DNA from 2 places in the Peribacillus sp. TH14 genome. Region 1 is predicted to be linked to the other one. Evidence: riboswitches for the same ligand, from Rfam matches in the RefSeq annotation. Region 1 holds a riboswitch; the other holds the start of a gene.
The links. Region 1 has a riboswitch for cobalamin ahead of JFU50_RS10500 (ABC transporter substrate-binding protein). Riboswitches for the same ligand answer to the same signal wherever they lie in the genome.

Region 1 (11,170 bases):
CGGTAGGGTATATAAACCGATCAACGGCAATGATATATTCAAAAACAATGTCAATACAGCGCCTACTGATGCTCCTGATGAAATCCCTAATGTGTAGGGGTCAGCAAGCGGGTTCCTGAGCAGTCCCTGAAAGGCTGCCCCGGCAATCGCAAGCGAAGCCCCAACCAAACCTGCAAGTAATACACGTGGCAGGCGGATGTTCATTACGATATTCGTCAGCATCACATCTGGCTCAACTGAGATTGGTAAATGAAAAAATTCCTTGCCGATAATTTGTATAAGCGCGGGAATCGGTACTGACACCGAACCAAAGGAAATGCCAATCGTCATTGCGAAAAGCAAAAACAATAACGCAATCAAATAAGCAAACGCCCACTTAGTTGTCAAATAGGTTCGGATAGACTGATTTGGCAAGTTCCTCTACTCCCTCTATTAAGCGTGGACCAGAACGGGTCACTAAGTCAGAATGGACATCAAAGACTTGACCATCCTTAACAGCAGCTACATCTTCCCATCCTTTTCGGCCCGTCACTTCACTGATTGGATCTTTTGTATAATAACCATATGTTGTAATAATGACATCCGGATTTGCAGCAATCATAGACTCTTCGTCAATTTTCGCCCACCCGTCCAATTCGGCTGCTGCATTTTTCGCTGAAATTATGTTAAGCATTTCATTCATGAATGTATTTTTTCCAGGTGTATAAATATCCGGTGATGGCGAAACCTCTACTAGAACGGTTTTTCTTTCCTCATCCTTAACGGATTTAGCTTTTTCCTGAATTTTCTTCAGTTTCGTTTTCATATTCGCAACGATTTCTTTTGCCTTATCATGTTCTCCCGTTGCCTGTCCAATCATATCAATAGACTCATACACTTCGTCAAAGCTTTGTGCATCATTGACTACAAGGACATCTATTCCAGCATCCTTAAGCTGCTGCAATCCCTCATTCGAATTATGGGCACTGGATGCATGAGCAAGAACAAGATCAGGCTTTAAGGAAACGATTAACTCCGTGTTCATTTCCATTCCGCCAACTTTTTCAATTTCTTTCGTTTCTTCCGGGTAATTATCATTGTCGGATACACCAACAACCTTTTTACCCAAACCAAGTGCAAAGACCACTTCTGTATTACTTGGTATCAATGTAACAATTTTCTTTGGTTGTTCTTCTATCGTTACTTTTTCACCCGTTGCATCTTTTATCGTAATCGGGAAAGCTTGGTTTTCAGTATGATTCGTTTGTTGCTTTTCTTTCGTTCCTTCTTTTGATGTATCATTGCAACCAACCATCATACCTGCAGTTAGTAACATCACTAGAATCAGACCATAGATTTTCTTCATTTTACATCCCCCACAATCTTTTAATTCAATTTCCGACCACCTAAAGAAAACGCACCCTGAAGTGAAGAAGCGAATTTCAAAACAAAAGCATCTCCCGTCAAACGGAAGATGCTTGTATGGCAACAATATAATTACGGACTCAGAAGGTCTGCCACACACCTTCCCATCCGCGTAGGTTACAGGTGTACGAATCTTGGCAGGTCTCCTGGCTAATGGTCATCGTCAACGGCACCTTCCCATATCTCACATACAGTGGTACACAGCCGCTAACTCCCATTTACAGTGGCGGGACCGCGTTGGTATTTCACCAACTTCCCTTTTAAGTCATTAAGACACCAAATCGTTCATATGTATATAATTTTCACTGCTTTTCATTATACACTATGTAAGAAATGATTATTATATGATTTTTCAGACTGATTCCGAAATACCTTGTCTTCAATTAATAACGTGATGCATTTTCAATCAGCGCTGCAAATCCATCGACTGATAATCCGGGTGAAATCCGAACTCGGTGCAGTGCATGCATCCCTTGGTCCCTTGAAGCTCCACCAGCTTCGGTGGTTACTGCCATCTTGTATCCAGCTTCTTCTGACAACCTAAGGCTCTCCTCGTTATACCGACCAACAGGATATGAAAGTACTGTCGTGTCCTGTTGGAGAATACGATCGAATAAATCCTTTGACTGTACCATTTCAGCTTCCTGCTGCCCTACCGTCATACGGTTAAGCTCAAGATGGTTGATAGTATGACTTTCAATAGAAATCCCATTCTCGCTCATCTCCACCATTTGTTCTTCCGTCAGGTGATGACTTTTTTCAATAGATTTCCCGATCATAAAAACAGTAGCTTTCATATTATATTCTTTTAATATAGGAAAAGCCTCCGTGTAATTATCTGTATAGCCATCATCAAAAGTAAGCCAGACACACTTTTCACTTGGCATCCGATTTTCCGTTAAAACAAGAAATGCTTCCCTAGGGGATAATGTATAGTAATCATTCTCCCGAAGCCAGTTCATTTGTGATTGAAATTCCTCTCTTGGTACCCGAAGGTTATTACCTTCAGAAATACTATGATACATCAATATTGGAAGTTGAACCGTGGACTCGGCTCTTATCCAGTTTCTCGTATCGATCTGTTCAGGATATAATCTGTCCTCCGAATTCTGCCCGACGTCATTCTCCGCTGCTGCAACCACTTCAATGTTATCTTCCGCAATCGGTGCAGCCGTCTTTGTACCTATATTCTCTAAAACCCCTTGTGAGCATGAAGGCAAAATTAAAATTCCCAGCAATGCTACCATCAATAAAACTCTGTATTTTCCCACTATCATTCTCCTAATTTTTTCTAGCATAATAGTACCAGAAAACTAGTAAATAATAAAGTATTCCATTTAGCGAAAAAAAAGGCAACCCGGTGGCTGCCTTTTTTTAACTAGTAAATCGACAAGTATTTTGATCACGCGGAATGCCTAAATCTTTCGGCACCATCGTTTCAATAAAAAAGTTCTCATCTTCTTCATAAATAATCTTCTTCATTTCAATTCCGAAGTATTCCTTCATCCGGGATTCTGTCATGACTTCCTGGACTTCTCCGTAAACGACCGGCTTTTGTTTGGCTGTCATTAACACATGGTCAGCAAGGAAAAACGCATGGTTTGGGTAATGCGTGTTTATGATACAAGAGATTTTCTTTTCTTGTGACAAACGCTTTAATGTCTGTAAAATCACAACCTGCTTTTGAACATCAAGATGGGATTCCGGTTCATCGAGAATGAGCACTTCCGGGTCTGATACCAGCGTACGTGCAATCAACGCTAGTTGCAACTCACCACCACTGACTGTATTGCAGGACTTCCCAGCAAGATGGTCAATCCCTACAGTTTCCAGGGCTAGGTGAGCGGCTTCACGGTCCTTCACGGAAGGCTGGGCAAGCGCACTGATGTATGGGGCTCTTCCCATAATGACCAATTCTTCGAGTGTAAAACCAAATACCATTTTATGCGCCTGCGGAACATAACCAATCCGTTTCCAGACGGTTTTGCGTGAAAGCGAAGGAAGCGGCTTTCCATCAATGAGCGTTTGACCTTTTTTCCAGTCCAGAAGACCTGTGATGCATTTTAACATCGTTGTCTTTCCTGCACCGTTTGGTCCTAGTATCGCCATTATCTCTCCGTCATTCAGCGAAAAGTTAATGTCTGTTTGGTAAAGGTAAGGAACTTCTTCTTTTTTCCGAGCATAAAAGTAATTTCCTCCCTGCACCTCAATTCTCATGACCAGCCACCTCCTGTTTTTCTAAGCAATATTGCGAAAAATGGTGCACCTATAATTGCCGTCAAGATTGAGAGTGGAATTTCTGTAGCCGTTACCGAGCGAGCCAGATTATCAATCAACAATAAATAGGCTCCACCGATTGAAAGAGATACTGGTAAGACTAGTTGATTGTTATTACCAACTAGCATTCTTGCAACGTGAGGAATAATTAACCCAACCCAGCCAATGATACCGCCTATCGCAACTGAGGCAGCAGTAATAAGTGTTGCGCCAAAAATAACTGTCCATTTCAAACGTGTTACTGGAATACCAAGTGATTTAGCTTCATCCTCAGGCAACGTCAATAAATTTATTCTCCAACGAAGGGAATATAGAATCAGAATGCCCACAAGGATAATCGGTCCCCCGATATACAAGTCCTTATATGTTGCCGTACCAAGACTTCCCATCAGCCAGTAAGTAATCGCTGGCAGTTTTGCTTCCGGGTCAGCGACGAATTTAATCAAGGAAATCAACGCCTGGAATAATGCCGATGTAACGACACCAGCCAGAACAAGCATGAAAACAGGTGAATCTTTTTTTCCGCTAATCACGAAGGTAAAGACGATTGCCGCTAGGCCGAAACCAAGTGCCATCACTTGTGTAGCGAAGCCATGACCTAGTAATAGAATCCCAAGGGAAGCCCCAAACCCGGCACCAGCCGAAACCCCAAGGATATCCGGACTAACCAACGGGTTGCCAAACATACCTTGGAATGAGGCACCTGCGATTGAAAGACCAGCACCTATTAACAAGGCAAGCAAAATACGCGGCAGGCGTATTTGCAGGACCACTGTTTCTTCCATCTGCGTCCAAGTATGGTCAATTGGAAGAAAAGTTGATAGTAATATCTTGATTTGAGTCCCTAAATCCATTCCGTAACGTCCAATGCTTAGAGACAAAATAACCATAGCAATTGGTAAAATCCAGAACAGGAGCGTTTTCCATTTTTTCATATTCATTCCCTACTTTACTGTTTTGCAGCATCAGAAGAAGGGTGCAGAATATTCTCTACTTGTTCTTCCGTTACATCGTAATCATAGAATTCTGAATAATAGTCTGTGATTTCTTTCTTCATATCATAGTCAAATAGTTCAGGATGATTTTTCTGTGCCATCCACTCCAACATAAGCGGCGCATCCCCACTTGGCGGGAACCATCTGTAAATACCCAGAGGAATTTTATAAACATTTCCTGCTTGCACAGCCTTTACCTGACTCCAGTCTTGACCTTCAAATACATTGTTTGTTAGGTCTTCAGGTTGTGTAGTTGAAAAGTTTGTAATGTAAATAATATCGGGATTCCACTTATAAATTTGCTCCATATTCACTTCTTTTGTTCCGGTAACTTCTTCTGCCGTAACGTCGTATGCTCCTGTTGCGTTTAGCCATTGATTACTAAAGAAGTTTTTACCGCCAACCATAATGCTTTTATCGCTGTGTTGGTATAGTATTAATGCTCTTGGCTTATCTTTCTCTTTGATACCATCCAATTTTTCATCCAACTCAGCTTGGACCTTTTTGCCTTTTTTCAAGAACATGTCCGTTCTCTCAGTTGTTCCAGTAATGTCACTCGTCACTTTCAACCAACTGTTAAAAGTCGCTAATGGTTCAGCTGCCGCTACATCAATAGCACTTAAGGCCACCACAGAAACGCCTGCATCCTCTAATTTATCAATAGATTTTTGATTCTGTGAGTTTTCAAAATAAAGCTGCGGATTGATTTTCAATAATTCTTCTACGTTCACTTCACCATTTTTAATAAACGACGTATCCGCTTTTAAAATATCCGGCGACATGTCAGCAAGAATGGAATTCTCCGCAGCATTATAAGCATTCGGATGTAATCCAACAACTTCCTTCGTTGAGTTTGTAGCTACATACCATGTAGAAAAGTATGGAAGAATACCACCAACCGCAATACGCTCGACTTTACCCGGTACAGTTACGTCACGGCCAAGCTGATCTTGAATGACTTTCTCCTCAGCCGTCGTTTGTTTTTCAGCTGTATCTCCTTTTGTTTCTTCCGCTGTATTGCCGCAGCCTGTAATCAAGGCTGCCACCACAGTTGTTGCCGCTAACATTGTCCATTTTTTCTTCATGATGTTCTCTCCCGTACTTCTTTTCTAAGCCATTTCGCCATCCCATGTAAAAATGGTTTGGATTGATCTATGAATCCTAATCCGATATGAAAGATTGGATCTAGTGTAGTAATAACTAATTCTCCGTTATATGACACGTCATCTGTATAAATAATTGAGCGGCCGTCCGGTGTATCCACTAGTGATTTTGCACCTTCCGGAACTTTGAACGTTCCATGATAATGCCATTTCATATCTGACAGACTTACATACTGATACAACGGATGATCTATATTATTAGCTGTTAACGGCAGGTCTCCGTGCTCTTTCACCCACCAACTAAAATCCACTTCTGAATTCTCCCAATATACTCCCGGAAGCCAATTGTCCAGTACTTCGCCGAAAACGACTAATCGTTTTCCTTCCTGAAGGAATTTAATGAAATACGATTGGTAACGTTTTAAAAGTAGTAGCGACATCCGATCATTAACAATTAGCGTGTCATATTGATTTAAGTCATAGGTATGTAGCTGCCGAATTTGGAGCACATCGTCATACATATAAGCGAACTCTTCCATTTGAAAGAAGCGATGATGAAAGCTGTAACCGTTATCTAAAATTGCTACTTTCATTTCTGTTCCTCCTTGTTTGCTTCATATTCTTGACGAATCCAATTTAGCATCTGAGTGCTTAAAACGCGTGAACTATTTTCTTCAATACCGAAACGGTAAAGGTCTGTTCCAGCTCCAGCAACAATCGTGCCACCCGTCGTTTTCCGATCGATATAAATGATCGCTTTCCCATCTTGATCCTCCACAATGACTTCCGAATGTTCAGGAGCCTCTAAGTATCCTCTTGAGAAAAAGCCCCGAACTCCTTTTTTATGATTCAAATCATAAGGATCAATTCCATAGAACATTGGATGCACGGGCTCGGTAAGACGGATTTCACGGTCTCGTAAGGAAATAGGGGATCGCTTCCAATTCTCACAACCAGGTAGCCAAGGAAGGAAATTTTCAGCTTGTGAAAAAATGACGCCACCATCATTTAAATAGTCTTCAAGGATGTTTTTATGATCAAGTAAGAAGGCCTCTTCTACAAAATTCGTGATCAGGATTCCCGCATATGCAGATAAATCAGCGTATGGAATATCATATAATTGCAGAAATACTAACCCTCTTTTGTAGTCAATCTCCTGAAGCCTTGTAAATTGAATATCCGTACTTATATATGCAATAGGTTTCATAACTCACTCACTTTTCTTATATTAATATAATATATTCATTTGGTAATAATTGAAAAATCGCCACTCTTCTAATGTCTATTACTAATTTTATTTTCTTGAAATAGAGTATTTACTATGGGTTCAGTATAGTTGATAATGATTATCAATGTCAATGAATATATTATGAATCTTCAGGAAACATAGTCTCTCCCTGCTTTAATAAATAGCTTGCCTCCCCTACTTGAACTCAAGCAAGGTTCTTATATTAGACACCATCATTACCAAGCTTTCTCCGACTATTAACACTGAACATCATCACTTGTTAAGCTATTATGATGAATATTTTCATAAGTATAAGCTATTAACTTGAAAAGTTTGCCTATAAGAAATATAATGAATAGGTCGTTGAACTTTTTATATGTCCCAGTAGCTCAGTAGGATAGAGCGACAGCCTCCTAAGCTGTAGGTCGTAGGTTCGATTCCTATCTGGGACGCTAATTTTAAAACCCTGTTACAATGCGGTTCTTCTGCGTCGTAACAGGGTTTTTTCTTTTGGTATGGCTCTATCCAAATTTTAGTTATCGATCGTGCAGCCTCTCATGGTTTTACATTTCAAGTGATTCTTCTTTTTGAAATTATCAAAGATATGCAAAAAATCGACTATTTTATGGTAATGTAAAGCAAAAAGGTTAGGGGAATCATTTTATGGAAATGGTAAATTTCATTGAGTTAAAGCATTTTTCAGATGAATATTCCGAAAAACTAAATCATTTTGAACTCCCTGAAGAACAAGGACTATTTACTACCTTGCCCAACAATTTTACTGAAGTAACAAAAGGACAGCATCGTATCGTCATTTTAAGTGATGATGAACCTGTAGGTTTCTTTTTACTGCATTCAACAGATCGCGTAATTGAATATTCGACTAATCCGAATGCCATGTTGCTAACTGCATTATCAGTTGATCATGCTAAGCAGGGAAAGGGCTATGCAAAACAAGGCATGCTCCTACTGGCCGAGTTTGTTAAATCAGAATTTCCTAATTGTGATGAAATTGTATTAGCTGTTAATCATAAGAACATCCCCGCACAAAAACTATATATAAAGGTTGGATTTCAAGATACCGGTATGAGAAGGGTCGGAATGATTGGCGAACAATACATTATGAAATTGACCATTTAATTCATCTTTACCTTTTTGAATATATATCTGCTGAAAATTAATGGATATACCTTACATCGAATATATAATTACACCTTTTTTTGAAAATAAATGTTTTAACCTGTCCTAGCCGGGTATACAAATACTGTAAGACATTCTCACCAAAGGAGATGATGTGCACGATGAGTACAATCAGAAGCCAATGGAACAAAGAGAATGACGCAGCGGTGTTTAGTCCCGGTGATCAGCGTTAGAGTTAATTGAAAAGTTAGATGATAATCAAGAAGGGAATTACTAGTCTTCTCACCCAAAGGAGGATACAGATTATGAGTATTTACAGCCTATGGAATCCAGAGAATGATGAAGCGATTTTCAGTCCAGGCGATCAGCAGCCATTCAGTACGCTCATACGAGTAGATTCGGGTAAACACACACAAAAAATGGACAACACACTTGAATATGAATTACATGGCACCGTACTGAATGAAATTTAGTCGAAGCAGTAATATAAAGAAAAAGGATGGAGCGATTGCTCCATCCTTTTTCTTTTATTTATCGAATTTCAGTTTAGCCAGGGCATCCGCCAGGGCTGTGTTGATCGGTTCTTCTTTATTTTGCTTTTTCATATAATTGGAGACTTCATTTTTCGATACCCGCTGGTTTTTATTTTGCCCTCTCCGTTTATTGTACGAAGAAAGTTTTTCGTGAAAACCGCATTTACATGTGAATGTTTGTGCTTCTCCTTGACCGCGCATTTCCATCTTTTTGTGACATTGCGGGCATCTGGCATTTGTTACACGTGAAACACCTTTTTTGTGTCCACATTCACGATCCTGACAGACAAGCATTTTCCCCTTTTTACTATTCACTTCAAGCATCAGCTTGCCGCAATCCGGGCATTTCGTTCCTGAAACATTATCATGCTTGAATTTTTGATCACTATTTTTGATTTCATGAACGATATTTTTGGCATAGGTACGCATATCGCCGATGAAAGCTTGTTTTGGCAGCTTTCCTTTTGCGATGGCCGTTAGCTTTTGTTCCCATTGTGCTGTTAATGCCGGAGAACGTAAGTCTTCAGGAGCCAACTCGAGGAGCTGCTTCCCTTTCGACGTAACATGAAGACCCTTCCCTCTCTTTTCAATCAGGAAGCTATTGAACAATTTTTCAATAACGTCAGCCCGGGTCGCAACGGTACCAATCCCGCCTGTTTCTCCCAAAGTCCTGATGAGTTCCTTGCTTTCCCCTGCCATGAAGCGAGCAGGGTTTTCCATTGCTGATAGCAATGATCCTTCATTGAATGGTTCCGGTGGTTTTGTTTCCCCATCTGTTTGTTTCACAGTTAAGATAACTAAATTGTCACCTTTTTGAACGGCAGGAAGCAGTTGCTCAACAAGGCCATCCTTAGCCTCTTCTTCATCGAAGTGATGATCATAGACTTCCTTCCAACCTGATTTCAAGACGACCTTCCCTTTAGCAATGAACGTTTCTTGACCTATCTTAGCGGTGATAGTCGTTTGTTCATATTCAAACGGAGGCATTAATACAGCCAGGAATCTTTTGACAACCAAGTCATAGATCTTCGATTCTTTGTCACTCAGTTTCCCCGGAAGCGGCGTTTGCTCAGTCGGGATGATTGCGTGGTGATCGGAAACCTTGCTATCATCCACAAACGATTTATTGGCCTTGATCGGGCTGCGCAGAATTCTCGAAGCATACTGGGCATACGGCTTGATGCTGACCGCCTGCAATCGTTCTTTTAGCGTATCAACCAAATCCGTTGATAAAAAGCGTGAATCCGTCCTTGGATAAGTCAAGACCTTATGGCTCTCATATAAGCGCTGCATGATCGATAACGTTTCTTTCGCCGAATAGCCGAATTTCTTATTGGCTTCCCGTTGAAGCTCCGTTAAATCATATAAAGAAGGCGCAAAGCTTTTCTTATGGGATTTGTTCACTTCCACCACTTCCGCCTGTTTCCCTTTAACAGCTGTAAGAACCTTTTCTGCCTTCGCTTTATCAAATGTGCGGACATCTTTTGATTGAGCATCCTGCCAAACGAGTCGCAACTTAGACTCTGCTGTTGCCGAAACACCATAATATTTCTTAGGCTGGAATTGTTTGATTTCCTCTTCTCTTTTGGCAATCATCGCAAGCGTTGGCGTTTGAACCCGACCGCAGGATAGCTGGGCATTATGCTTGGTTGTGAGCGCCCGTGTTGCATTCATACCTACGATCCAATCTGCTTCCGCTCTAGCTACCGCAGAGGCGAATAGGTTTTCATACTCTTTTCCCTCTTTGAGCTTTTTAAAGCCATCTTTAATAGCTTTATCCGTTACAGAGGAGATCCAAAGCCGCTTGATGGGCTTCTTCACATTCGCTTTCTCGAGAATCCAGCGTGCAACAAGTTCTCCTTCACGACCTGCATCAGTCGCAATGATGACATCCTTGACATCATTACGGTTCAATTGCGTTTTAACCGATTGAAATTGCTTGCCTGATTGTTTGATCACGACTAATTTTAAGGAAGGAGGCAGCATAGGCAGGTCCTCAAGACGCCACGTTTTATATTTTTCATCATAAGTTTCCGGGTCGGCATGGGTCACCAAATGACCGAGTGCCCAAGTAACGATATACTGATCGCCTTCAAAAAAGCCATTACCCTTTCTTCCGCAATTCAGCACTTTTGCTATATCTCTTCCGACCGATGGTTTCTCGGCCAGTACGACTGTTTTACTCATAATAACATCCTTTCCCTTTTAAACTGCTTCCCTCATTATCTCATATAATTTATGCAGGAGCGATAAAGTACAAAGACATAACACGCAAAAAACATGATTCCCAATACTGTTTCATGTTCATTATTAAGAAACAATTATTCCTCAGCCACTGTTTGCCTGAAGATTCGTAACCCGTTTTTCGATTGGTCAAGAGTCAGTAGTTATAAGCCAATCTATATAAGTTTTCGAACATGATCCTTTCACTCACTCCGTTTAATAGAGGGCTCATATGTAAATAAGATTAGATAGCAATCTAGTACAGAT
Region 2 (11,170 bases), 490 kb from region 1:
GCCGTATGTAGAAGTCAGAAATGTCTCGAAAATATTTGGCAAATCTCCAAAAGCAGCGACAGATTTATTGATGCAGGGTAAAACAAAGAAAGAAATATTGAAAGAAACAGGACAAACAGTCGGTGTTAATAATGTCAATTTTGAAATTTACCCTGGTGAAATTTTTGTCATTATGGGGCTGTCCGGAAGTGGGAAGTCAACTTTAATCCGCATGTTTAATCGTTTGATTGATCCAACAATTGGAGAAATCTTAATTGGGAATGAAGATATCGTGAAGATGAACGCTGCCCGATTAAGAGAAGTCAGGCAAAAGAAAATAAGCATGGTCTTCCAGAACTTTGCTTTATTTCCGCATAAAACGATATTGGAAAACGCTGAGTTTGGGCTCGAAATTCAAAAAGTAGATCCAACAAAACGTCAAGAAAAAGCGATGAAGGCTCTTGAAGCCGTTGGATTAAAAGGCTACGAAAATCAGCTTCCATCACAGCTTAGTGGCGGAATGCAACAAAGGGTTGGGTTAGCTCGGGCACTCGCAAGCGATACTGATATTCTATTGATGGATGAAGCCTTCAGTGCTCTTGATCCATTAATACGTAAAGATATGCAGGATGAATTGCTGGAAATCCAAGATCAGTACAAAAAAACGATCATTTTCATTACCCATGATCTTGATGAAGCATTAAGAATTGGAGATAGAATTGCTCTAATGAAAGATGGAAGTGTGATTCAATTGGGAACACCTGAACAAATCATGATGAATCCAGCCAATGAATTTGTCGAGAAGTTCGTTGAAGATGTTGATCTATCTAAGGTACTTACAGCCTCTCATGTGATGATACGGCCGGAGAAGATCGCAGTAGACAGAGGTCCGAGGGTTGCGCTGGAAATTATGCGTAAACAAGGGTATTCCAGCATTTTTGTTGTGGATAGAAAGAAGAAGTTATTGGGGGCCGTGACTGCTGAACAGGCTCGTCAGGCAATGAGCAATAACCAATCGATTTCTGAAGTAATGACAACTGATATCCCAACTGTTAAAGAGGATGAATTGCTTGGAAACCTTATGGATGTGATGGCAACTTCAAGTCTGCCAATATCAGTCATTGATGATGAGAATAGAATTAAAGGAATTCTTCTTCGTGGGGCCGTAATTGGCGCTTTAGCAGGTAATAAAGATTCCTTGAATGAAATGGAGAGTGAATAATTCAATGAATATTCCGAAAATCCCACTGGGAGCTTGGGTCGATTCTTTAGTGGATTGGATAACTATTGTATTTGCTGGATTATTTACACTTATTACGAATGGGATTGAGGGTCTATTGGATATCCTGGTCGATGTAATGAGTGCGGGACCATCCATCGTGTTAATCATCGTCCTAACCCTTCTGGTTACCTATACAAGCAGATGGCCATTAGGGATATTTACTTTTATTAGCTTACTATTAATCGATAATCTTGGTTATTGGGAATCGAGCATTCAAACACTGGCTATCGTTATATTGTCAGGATTCCTAACCATCCTTATAGGGATACCGATCGGAATATGGTGTGCCCAAAATAAAACGGTGCGCAAGGTCGTTACCCCAATCTTGGATTTCATGCAAACGATGCCTGCATTCGTTTATTTGATTCCTTCGATATTATTCTTTGGAATAGGGGTAGTGCCGGGGATCATTGCGTCATTCATTTTCGCAATCGCACCGACGATCCGTATGACCAATCTTGGGATTCAGGAAGTGCCCAATGATTTGATCGAGGCATCGGATGCTTTTGGTTCGACCAGCAGCCAAAAGTTATTCAAGGTACAAATACCATTGGCTACTCCAACAATCATGGCAGGCGTTAACCAAAGCATCATGCTGGCACTATCCATGGTAGTTACAGCTTCATTGGTTGGAGCACCCGGACTTGGGGCGGATGTCTACCGGGCTGTTAGCCAAATAAATGTTGGGCAAGGATTTGAAGCAGGTTTATCCATCGTGATCATTGCAATCATACTCGATCGTATCACGCAAAACCTTCGTAAACCAGCTTACGAACATATCGTTAGCCGGAAAATCATTTTTACAATACTGGCCCTACTAGTTGTGGGTACTGCACTATTCAGTACTTTTACAAAAGATACGGCTGTAAAAGGGGATAAAAATAGTTTTGCTGCCAAAGCCAATTATGAAATCATCGGAATTGAACCTGGAGCAGGATTGATGAAGTTGACTAAAACGGCTATAGATGATTATAAGCTGGATGATTGGAAGTTGGTTGAAGGGTCTTCAGCGGCAATGGTTGCTGAATTGAAAAAAGCGATTGATAAAAAAGAACCAATCGTGGTTACAGGATGGTCACCGCATTGGATGTTCTCGAAATATGACTTGAAATATCTCGAAGATCCGAATGAATCCTTTGGCGGGGCTGAAAATATTAACTCGATTGCCAGAAAAGGCCTTGAGCAAGATGCCCCAGGCGCTTATAAAATTCTTGATCAATTCTTCTGGGATACTAAAGATATGGAAGATGTAATGGTCAAAGTTACTGAAGGTATGTCTCCTTCAGAAGCAGCAGAAAAATGGATAAAAGAAAATCAGGACAAAGTATCCGAATGGACCAAAGGTGCTGAATCAGGAAATGGTGAAAAAATCAAACTGGTTTATGTTGCATGGGACACTGAAATTGCCAGCACAAATGTGATTGGCAAGGTTCTGGAACAGAATGGTTATGACGTAACATTAAGTCAAGTTGAAGTCGGACCAATGTTTGCCGGCGTTGCAAACGGAAGTGCGGACGCAATGGTGGCTGCATGGCTCCCGGGTACACATCTTGAATACTATAATAAGTATAAAGATGACATGGTTGACCTTGGACCAAATCTAAAAGGAACAAAAAATGGTCTGGTCGTACCAGATTATGTCGATATTGATTCAATTGAAGATTTGAAATAAGAAAAAACGAGGGATTTTCGGACATGAAAATTCCTCGTTTTTTTTGTGATAAAAATGTTTTAGGGAGGAAGTGAGCCTAAAATGTTGAATTAAAAGAGTTTAAACTTTAATAATTACATGCACTAATTAATGATTGCTGGCTAAAGGGAAGTGTATAAAGAGAAAAAGAATAAACGAATCCTAATTAATAGAAACAAATTTATTTTTCAATTCCTCTTCAGATACCACGATTTTACCTCGCAAATCTTCGGAAAGTAATACATAGCTTTTCACTCCTATGAACTCTGAATCGGAAATAATAAAGAACTTTGTTCCCTTTTTGTACGTAGAAGGATAATCTTCAATTAACTTTAACATCTTCATCTTTTTTCCACCTTGAATATCCATTAACTAATTAGAATGTAACAACTTTCTTTATACTGGTAACCTCATATTATCTATCTATTTATAGCCTTCAACTATTTGGCCTATTTTAAAAATGAAATCACGGATATTGAATTTAAATAAATATCTTTGAATTAATAATCCAATATAAGTATTTACTAGTCAAGAATACATTTAAGTAAATATCTTTAAATATTTTAAGAAATCAGATGAAAACCGGCAAGGTGAGGTTCACCAACTGGATCACCCAACAAGGTTGTACCATTTTGGATCATTTCTTTCATGTATTTACTGCTAAATTGTGGGGATTATCTGTTTTTCTTTTTAATTGTCTATTATAAATATTCTTAAACTTTCCGTGGAATAACCTTTAATTGAATGCTAAAATTTAGTTGGAAAACCGGTTTCTCTAATACATAAGAAAAGAAAAAATGGGATGTAACGGATGTAGATGTATCCAATCACTAGGGTGCTTCCAAAGTAACTGTATTGTAAGATCCAGTGTTTGTATAAGAAATTTTGTCAACGGTACTATCATCGTAATCCGTTTAAAAAGAAAGTGGGAAAATATATGAAACCAATAATATTTGATGTTGATACTGGGGTTGATGATGCCTTAGCGATGGCATACGCATTAAACTCTCCTGAATTGGACGTGCTAGGCTTTACAACTTGCTTTGGTAACGTGTCCGTAGCTGAATCGACTCGTAATACGCTGGCAGTTTTGGAAAAGGTAGAAAAGAATATTCCTGTTTATAAAGGAGCCAATCAAACATTGGTGCGTGGAATGAAGAAAAAGTATCCAAAGCATGTTCATGGAGAAGACGGTTTAGGAAATACACTTAAGAATGAACCAACTATTCAAGCATCACCGGGAAATGCAACCGATTTTATAATCAATCAGGTGAAAAGTCGCCCTCATGAAATAACGATTATTGCAGTTGGACCATTAACTAACATCGCTTTGGCCATTAAAAAAGCACCAGAAATTATTTCACTTGTTAAAGAGGTAGTGATAATGGGTGGTGCAGTAAAAGTACCAGGCAACGTAACGCCGTACGCTGAAGCCAATATCGTATCTGATCCTGAATCAGCTGATTATTTGTTTTCCTCAGGGATACCAGTCACCGTTGTGGGACTTGATGTAACACATCAAACGTTTTTACTAAGATCAAAGCTTGATGAATGGCGTTCGACTGGAAAAGGGACTGCCCAATTCTTTGCAGAAATGACCGAATTTTATATGAAGTCTTATGAAACTTTCAATCCAGGTATTGGAGGTTGTGCTCTTCATGATCCACTCGCAGTTGGAGTTGTGATTGATCCAAGTTTTGTGACTACAGAATGGATGAACGTTAAGGTTGTGACTGAAGGAGAAGAGACAGGTAGAACAATCGGTCAACATGAAGGTGTGGCAAGGATTCGCGTCTGTACAAAAGTAGATGCAGATCGATTTGTGAAACATTTCTTGGAACGAGTTATATAAGGACATGGACTCATGATGTGAGGCTCTAGCTTTGAACTTTAAAGAATATCGATTACTCTGCATGGGGATTACTAGTTAAGAGATATGCTCCGTTTGATACTTTTCAAAGTTAGCGGTTTTAACGTTTCATATTCACCTAAGGATCGTTTTAATCAACGGCTATAGGTAATAAATCAGCATTATATTTGCTGGAAAAAGGACATCCTTTCAATTGGATGTCCTTTTTCGATTTTCTTTCTGAAATGTTTTCATGAGCAGTTTCAAAATAAACATTTTTATGATCTAGAATTGATTACAGGTAACGCACAGTATTTTTAAGAGTGCGGGTGGAGTCCAACTTAATACTACAATCTCTTTAGGGAAAACACTTAAACGATATTGGCTTTTTTGTTTTTTTAAAATTAATCAATCGTTTGATTAATAAAATAATTGGAAGGATTAGTGAAAGTCTAAGGTTACTATTTTATGGGGAAAAGAAATGTATTTTCCATAATAGTCACGTATTCATGGGCATAAAGTTTTTATACTTATAAAACATGTAAAATAGTTGGCACTCGGGTGGTCTTCTTTTTTTGGAAAAAACAACAATGTAGTATAACGGAGCCTAAATAAAAAGGAAACCATTTAACTAAAGTTAAATGGTCCTTCGAAATAAATTTCAAAACTAATGTTTTTATAAGCTGTGTTTTTACTTTCAATGAAGTTCTCACATTGCTTTAAAAGGTATGTGAATACCTGTGTTCTTAAAACAGCCATACGGCTGTTTTTTTGCTACATACCTAGAAAGGTTTTAAGAATTCCTAAAAGAAGGGCGACTGCTAAGACCCATATAAAGAATTTTTTATACATGATCATTACCTCGAATTTTTTATGATTAGATTGCATTCATCTTAGCATAAAGATGAAAGAAGAGCAGGTGGTTCGTTATTTGCAAAGGGAGACCTTAAAAGAGAAATATAAGGGATTAGCGATGGAGGGCAGCTGCTCCAGGAGAGTGTGTGGTTGTAGTGATGGACTTAGGGAAGCAGAGGTAAAAAAGGAAAGGATGATCCAAGAACTTTGGAACATCCTTCTTTCGCATTATTTAAATAAGTCTGGATAAATGGTCTTTGCTGCGAGTTCTACAGCTTCACCAATCCTTGGCCCAGGACGTGACATAATATTTTCATCAAGTAGATAGACTTGATCATTTTTCACGGCGTTGATATCTTCCCAGCCTTTACGGGATTTAATTTCATCAACAGCATCATCTGCAAAGGTAGCAGTTGTAATGATAGCATTAGGGTTTCGTTTGACAATTTCTTCATCTGAAACTTTAACCCAGCCTTTTTGGTCGGCAAAGATGTTTTCAATGCCTGCAGTTTTTAGAATTTCTTGTTGGAAGGTTTCCGCTCCTGTTGTATAGATTTCTGGAGCTGGACTAATTTCAAAATAGGTTTGTTCCTTTTCATCTAATGTTTCAATTTTTTCCTCAACACTTGTAATTTGGGTTTGGATATCTTTCACCAATTCTTCGCCTTTTTCAGCTACGCCCATGACTTCAGCAATTTGCCCAATATCCCCATATACATCATCAAAATTTGTCGCGGATTTAATAATGAATACTGGGATTCCAGCATCTTCAAGTGGTTTCATCGTCGTTTCATCACCAATGGTATAAGCAATAATGGCATCTGGTTTTAAGGAAATAATTTTCTCTGCATTGATATTCACCGAATCGGAAACATGTTCAATATCCTTTGCTTCTTCTGGATAATTATCGAAGTCGGTCACGCCAACGACCTTATCTCCCAGCCCTAGTTCAAATAAAATTTCTGTATTACTTGGTTGAAGTGAAACTACTGTTTCCGGAACTTTATCAAATTTTATTTTCTTTCCAGTATCATCGGTAACGGTATAGGCTTTGACTTCTTCTGTCTTATTAGTGTCTTTCTTTTCCTTTGCCGTCTGGTCATCCGTTACTCCACATCCGGTAAGGAAAAGGGCAAGTATCAAGGTGGAAATCCAACTAAATCGTATGCTTCTCTTCATTATTTATTCCTCCGTTTTCTTCTTCATGGGTTTGGTTGGGTATGATTTACTGATAAAAGGAATCTCCTCAATACCATGTTGCTTATTGACGTAGACAGCCATCACGAATAGAACATTTGCAAGCAAATGGGCGTAATCAAAGAGAATTTCAGGGATTTCTATTTCTAAACTAACCTTGTGTAAAGCACGGACCGACTTTTTGGCTTCACTGCGGCAAGTATGCAGAACACAGGCGGCGGTTGAACCTTGCGGAAGCACGAATGTCTCAATATGCTCTTTAACTTCTGCGACATAATGGTCGTAGATGGCACTTAGACGTTTCAGATCATTGTCGGTAATGGCCAATTTCCCACGGACTGAACCATTTAAATGATAAGCCATCGGCAACAATTCCATTAAATCTCGGTATACATCCGGAACATCCTTTGTAAGCGAGGCGGCCAAGCCAATTTGTGTCGTCAAAGAGTCGGTACGTATTTCATAATCGACGGTAGACTCGGATTCGCGCATGTATGGATAGCATAAAAAACGAAAATCCTTTTTTGCCATAACTCTTCCTCCTCTTCATAGTTAGATGAATCACCTCAGTATCGCTTTTCTCAGCAAAAGAAAAAGCCGACCAAGGGCATTGGTCGGCATCAATCACCTATGTATCTGTAACAGAAAAAGATGGAAGATTGCCGTACAATCCTCCTATCTTCCGAAGAGCATAATACGATAAAAAAGGCAGGTCTCCTGGCCCGTGCGTCATTTTACTCTAAGAACCTTCCCATTTGAACAGGATGAATGGTTATCGATGTGAATCTTTATCCTCAAACAGTGGTATTTATCTTATTTCATTAGCACTTACAGTTGCGGAAACAGCTTCGGTTTTACACCAAATTCCCTATTAAGCTGACAAGTCAGCACCTTTTTCTGCAAGGTTTATATTCACTTAGCAACAGTTTACCATACCTTTTTCCTAAAGCAGTATGAATATTTTTAGAGAAATTCGTTTATGGTTTGCGAATTATCTAGTAAACTTACAATGTAAGGTTTAATTGGATGTTAATGTAAAACGCATATCGAGTATAAAGAATATATAATAGGTGTTATATAAGAGTAATAGGGTAATCTCAGGAGGTAGAGTATGATTTATAAGCAGGTAAATCAAAAACTGGAAAAGATTTTAGGGAATATTGAAAAAGTGATTATTGGAAAACGAGATATAGCAGAACTGAGCATCGTAGCACTTCTTTCTGGGGGGCATGTTTTATTGGAGGATGTTCCTGGTGTAGGTAAGACTGTCATGGTCAGAGCACTGGCAAGATCGATAGGCGCAAACTTTAAGCGTATACAATTCACACCTGATTTACTACCTTCAGATGTAACGGGTGTTTCAATTTTCAATCCAAAGGAACAAGAATTTATTTTTAGACCAGGACCAATCATGGGCCATATTATTTTAGCCGATGAGATAAACCGGACCTCGCCGAAAACACAATCTGCCTTGCTTGAAGCAATGGAAGAGGCAAGTGTGACGGTTGATGGGGTTACAAGGGGATTGGAGAAACCCTTTTTCGTTATGGCAACACAAAATCCCATTGAGTACGAAGGAACATACCCACTTCCAGAGGCGCAATTGGATCGTTTTCTATTAAAAATGAAAATGGGCTATCCGGGTGTTGACGAAGAAATTGAGGTTTTGCATCGAGCTCAATATGCCGCACCACTTGAAGAGTTAGAATCTGTGATTACTTTAGAGGAATTAATAGCTTTACAGGAAGAGGCTAAAGCAGTGATAGTGGATGACACGATAAAGCGGTATATTGTTAATTTGGCTAATCGATCTCGTACGCATGAGAGAGTATATTTAGGGGTGAGTCCACGTGGATCGATTGCATTGATGAAGGCGGCCCAAGCTTATGCACTTTTGCAGGGCAGAGATTATGTTCTACCGGATGATGTGCAATATTTAGTACCGTTCGTGTTTGCCCACAGACTTATCCTGAAGCCAGAAGCGAATTATGAGGGAGTGGATGCTGGCATGGTGATTCACGAGATTGTCGCGACGATTCAAGTGCCTGTGAAGAGAGCTGTGACCTAATGCGGAACTTGATCAGCATCTTAAAGGAAAACATGAGTGTGATTGGCTTGTTATTACTTATAGCGATTTCCTTTTCTTTTGCGATGTTTCAAGGCGGTTTTGTCAGTTGGTTTATTTTTTATACATTTTTGCCGTTCGCTGTGTACTCTACGATTCTACTTTTTTATCCGATTAATAACATTATCGTTGAGAGAAAGGTCAGTAAAAGAGAATGCCGAGCAGGCGATTCTGTAGAAATAGCTTTAACTGTTACCCGTAAAAACAGGCTGCCTCTTTTATATTTGATGGTAGAGGAAGAGTTGCCGAAGGAATTGGAAAATAGGGGGATGCAAAGAAAAACACTTGTCTTTCCTGGTTTCAGGCATACATTCAGTATGACATATACTTTGAACAATTTGCCACGGGGTGAGCATACATTTCAAACAATCCGTTTCAGGACAGGAGACTTTTTTGGCGTCTTTGAAAAGGAAGCGACATATAGTTCACCTTTAAAAATCACTGTTTTCCCTTCATATCATGAGCTTACCTACAGAGATCTTGAGCGTGTATTCAATCAGGGACAAGTGGGATCAACAAAAAAAACACAGCGAGAACAATCAGTAGTATCTGGAGTTAGAGAGTATCAGCCAGGTGATCAGTTATCCTGGATTAACTGGAAGGCAACGGCTAGAACAAGTGAAATCATGACAAAGGAATTTGAAGTTCAGAAAAACCGTGATGTGTTTATCATACTTGATAATCAGGAATCGCTTTTCTTCGAAGAAGCAATTGTAATGACGGCTTCCTTTGTACATGCCATGTTAAAAAAAGGCATAGAGATTGGTTTCGCTAGTACGGGATCGAGGCAAATCTTACCGACTGGAGGAGGCAATAACCAGAAACGAAAGATTTTTTACCGCCTTGCTAAAGAAAAACCGAGTAGGATAACCACTTGGAACGGGATCATAAGGAAGGAAATTCTGCCGGCCAACGCAGCTGTGATTTTCATTGTCTCGGAATTAACATTAGAAAAGGTAGAAGTATTGAGTGCATTCCGCGCTAATCAAGGATTAACGTTGTTTTGTGTGAAAAACCCAGCAGACTTTACAGATGAGGAAAAAAAATCAAGAGCCGCAGCAGTATCACGGGGAATAAAGGTTTGCTTTCTTGAACAGGGGTATCTGCAACACGACAGACGAGAGGTGATGATGAAATGAATGTTTCAACCCCCTTGTTGGAAAAGTGGATGCATGTTCTTCTGTATACCTTTGGTCTGTTGTTGATCACAGAATGGTTAAGGCCTGTTGAGAGACTCACGGATACAGGGAATATTGTTGTTTTTGTTCTGTTTGTGATTTTTTCCCTACTACTGCATTATTTCCACTTCCATTGGCTAATCCGCTGTACCCTCTTAAGTGTTTATATAATGATTTCAGTACAGTTTCTTCATTCGAAAACCGCTTTATTTGAATTTTCATGGTTTAAAGGCAATCTGCTTGATTTTACAGCCAATCTATCAAATATATACGATGGCAAATGGGAGTTACTTTCAAATCCATTTCGAACTTTTCTATTTTTCTTGCTTCTTTGGCTTGTGACATATTTGATTCATTACTGGGTGATGGTGAAGCAAAGTATCTTTTTCTTTTTTATGTTAACGGTGATTTTTATATCGATACTTGATACATTTACTCCCTATGATGGTGATAAGGCAATGATAAGAATCATCATAATTGGTTTTGCAATGCTCGGTCTGCTGGCCTTGATGAGTCTGTCCATTCAGGAGCAGCTTAGGTTTTCAAGGGCTCCTATCAAGAAATGGATCTTGATCCTAACGGTGATGATTTTGATAAGTGTCCTTTTCGGTTTTGGTGCCCCTAAGTTCTCTCCACAATGGCGGGATCCAGTTCCGTATATTACTTCTTATTCAGATAAAGTGATGAAAGAAGATAGTAGTTCCACAGACAAAAGGGTGGGGTATGATGAAGATGATTCGGAACTTGGCGGATCGATAGAGCCAGATAGTTCTATTGTCTTTTATAACAATGCTCCTGCAGGTCATTACTGGAAAGTGGAGAACAAAGATGTCTATACTGGAAAAGGATGGGTTTCCTTAGAGGGAATAGACTTTTTTACTTTTTCTAACGGCCAGGAAATGACTTCGTTAAATACTTACGATATTCCGGAGATAGTAAAAGCAGATGAAATGTCAGCGAGAGTATCCATGATGGAATTGTATTCTCATATTCTTCATCCGCAGTCAGGTTATTT

Region 2: another riboswitch for cobalamin. It lies ahead of JFU50_RS08095 (hypothetical protein); the one in region 1 lies ahead of JFU50_RS10500 (ABC transporter substrate-binding protein).

What each region holds. Positions count from the first base shown of each region.
Region 1 is NZ_JAEKEK010000001.1:2,153,712-2,164,881, reverse strand. It holds gene JFU50_RS10505 (FecCD family ABC transporter permease) at 1-414, opposite strand, end outside; gene JFU50_RS10500 (ABC transporter substrate-binding protein) at 377-1,345, opposite strand; cobalamin riboswitch at 1,524-1,700, opposite strand; gene JFU50_RS10495 (polysaccharide deacetylase family protein) at 1,788-2,651, opposite strand; gene JFU50_RS10490 (ABC transporter ATP-binding protein) at 2,779-3,621, opposite strand; gene JFU50_RS10485 (FecCD family ABC transporter permease) at 3,618-4,616, opposite strand; gene JFU50_RS10480 (ABC transporter substrate-binding protein) at 4,631-5,761, opposite strand; gene JFU50_RS10475 (hypothetical protein) at 5,758-6,372, opposite strand; gene JFU50_RS10470 (hypothetical protein) at 6,369-6,986, opposite strand; tRNA gene JFU50_RS10465 (tRNA-Arg) at 7,386-7,459, shown strand; gene JFU50_RS10460 (GNAT family N-acetyltransferase) at 7,671-8,147, shown strand; gene JFU50_RS10455 (hypothetical protein) at 8,453-8,620, shown strand; gene JFU50_RS10450 (DNA topoisomerase III) at 8,675-10,867, opposite strand.
Region 2 is NZ_JAEKEK010000001.1:1,668,184-1,679,353, reverse strand. It holds gene JFU50_RS08120 (quaternary amine ABC transporter ATP-binding protein) at 1-1,201, shown strand, start outside; gene JFU50_RS08115 (glycine betaine ABC transporter substrate-binding protein) at 1,206-2,933, shown strand; gene JFU50_RS08110 (hypothetical protein) at 3,114-3,296, opposite strand; gene JFU50_RS08105 (nucleoside hydrolase) at 3,889-4,803, shown strand; gene JFU50_RS30420 (hypothetical protein) at 5,705-5,905, shown strand; gene JFU50_RS08100 (ABC transporter substrate-binding protein) at 5,884-6,834, opposite strand; gene JFU50_RS08095 (hypothetical protein) at 6,838-7,344, opposite strand; cobalamin riboswitch at 7,543-7,762, opposite strand; gene JFU50_RS08090 (AAA family ATPase) at 7,964-8,920, shown strand; gene JFU50_RS08085 (DUF58 domain-containing protein) at 8,920-10,116, shown strand; gene JFU50_RS08080 (DUF4129 domain-containing transglutaminase family protein) at 10,113-11,170, shown strand, end outside.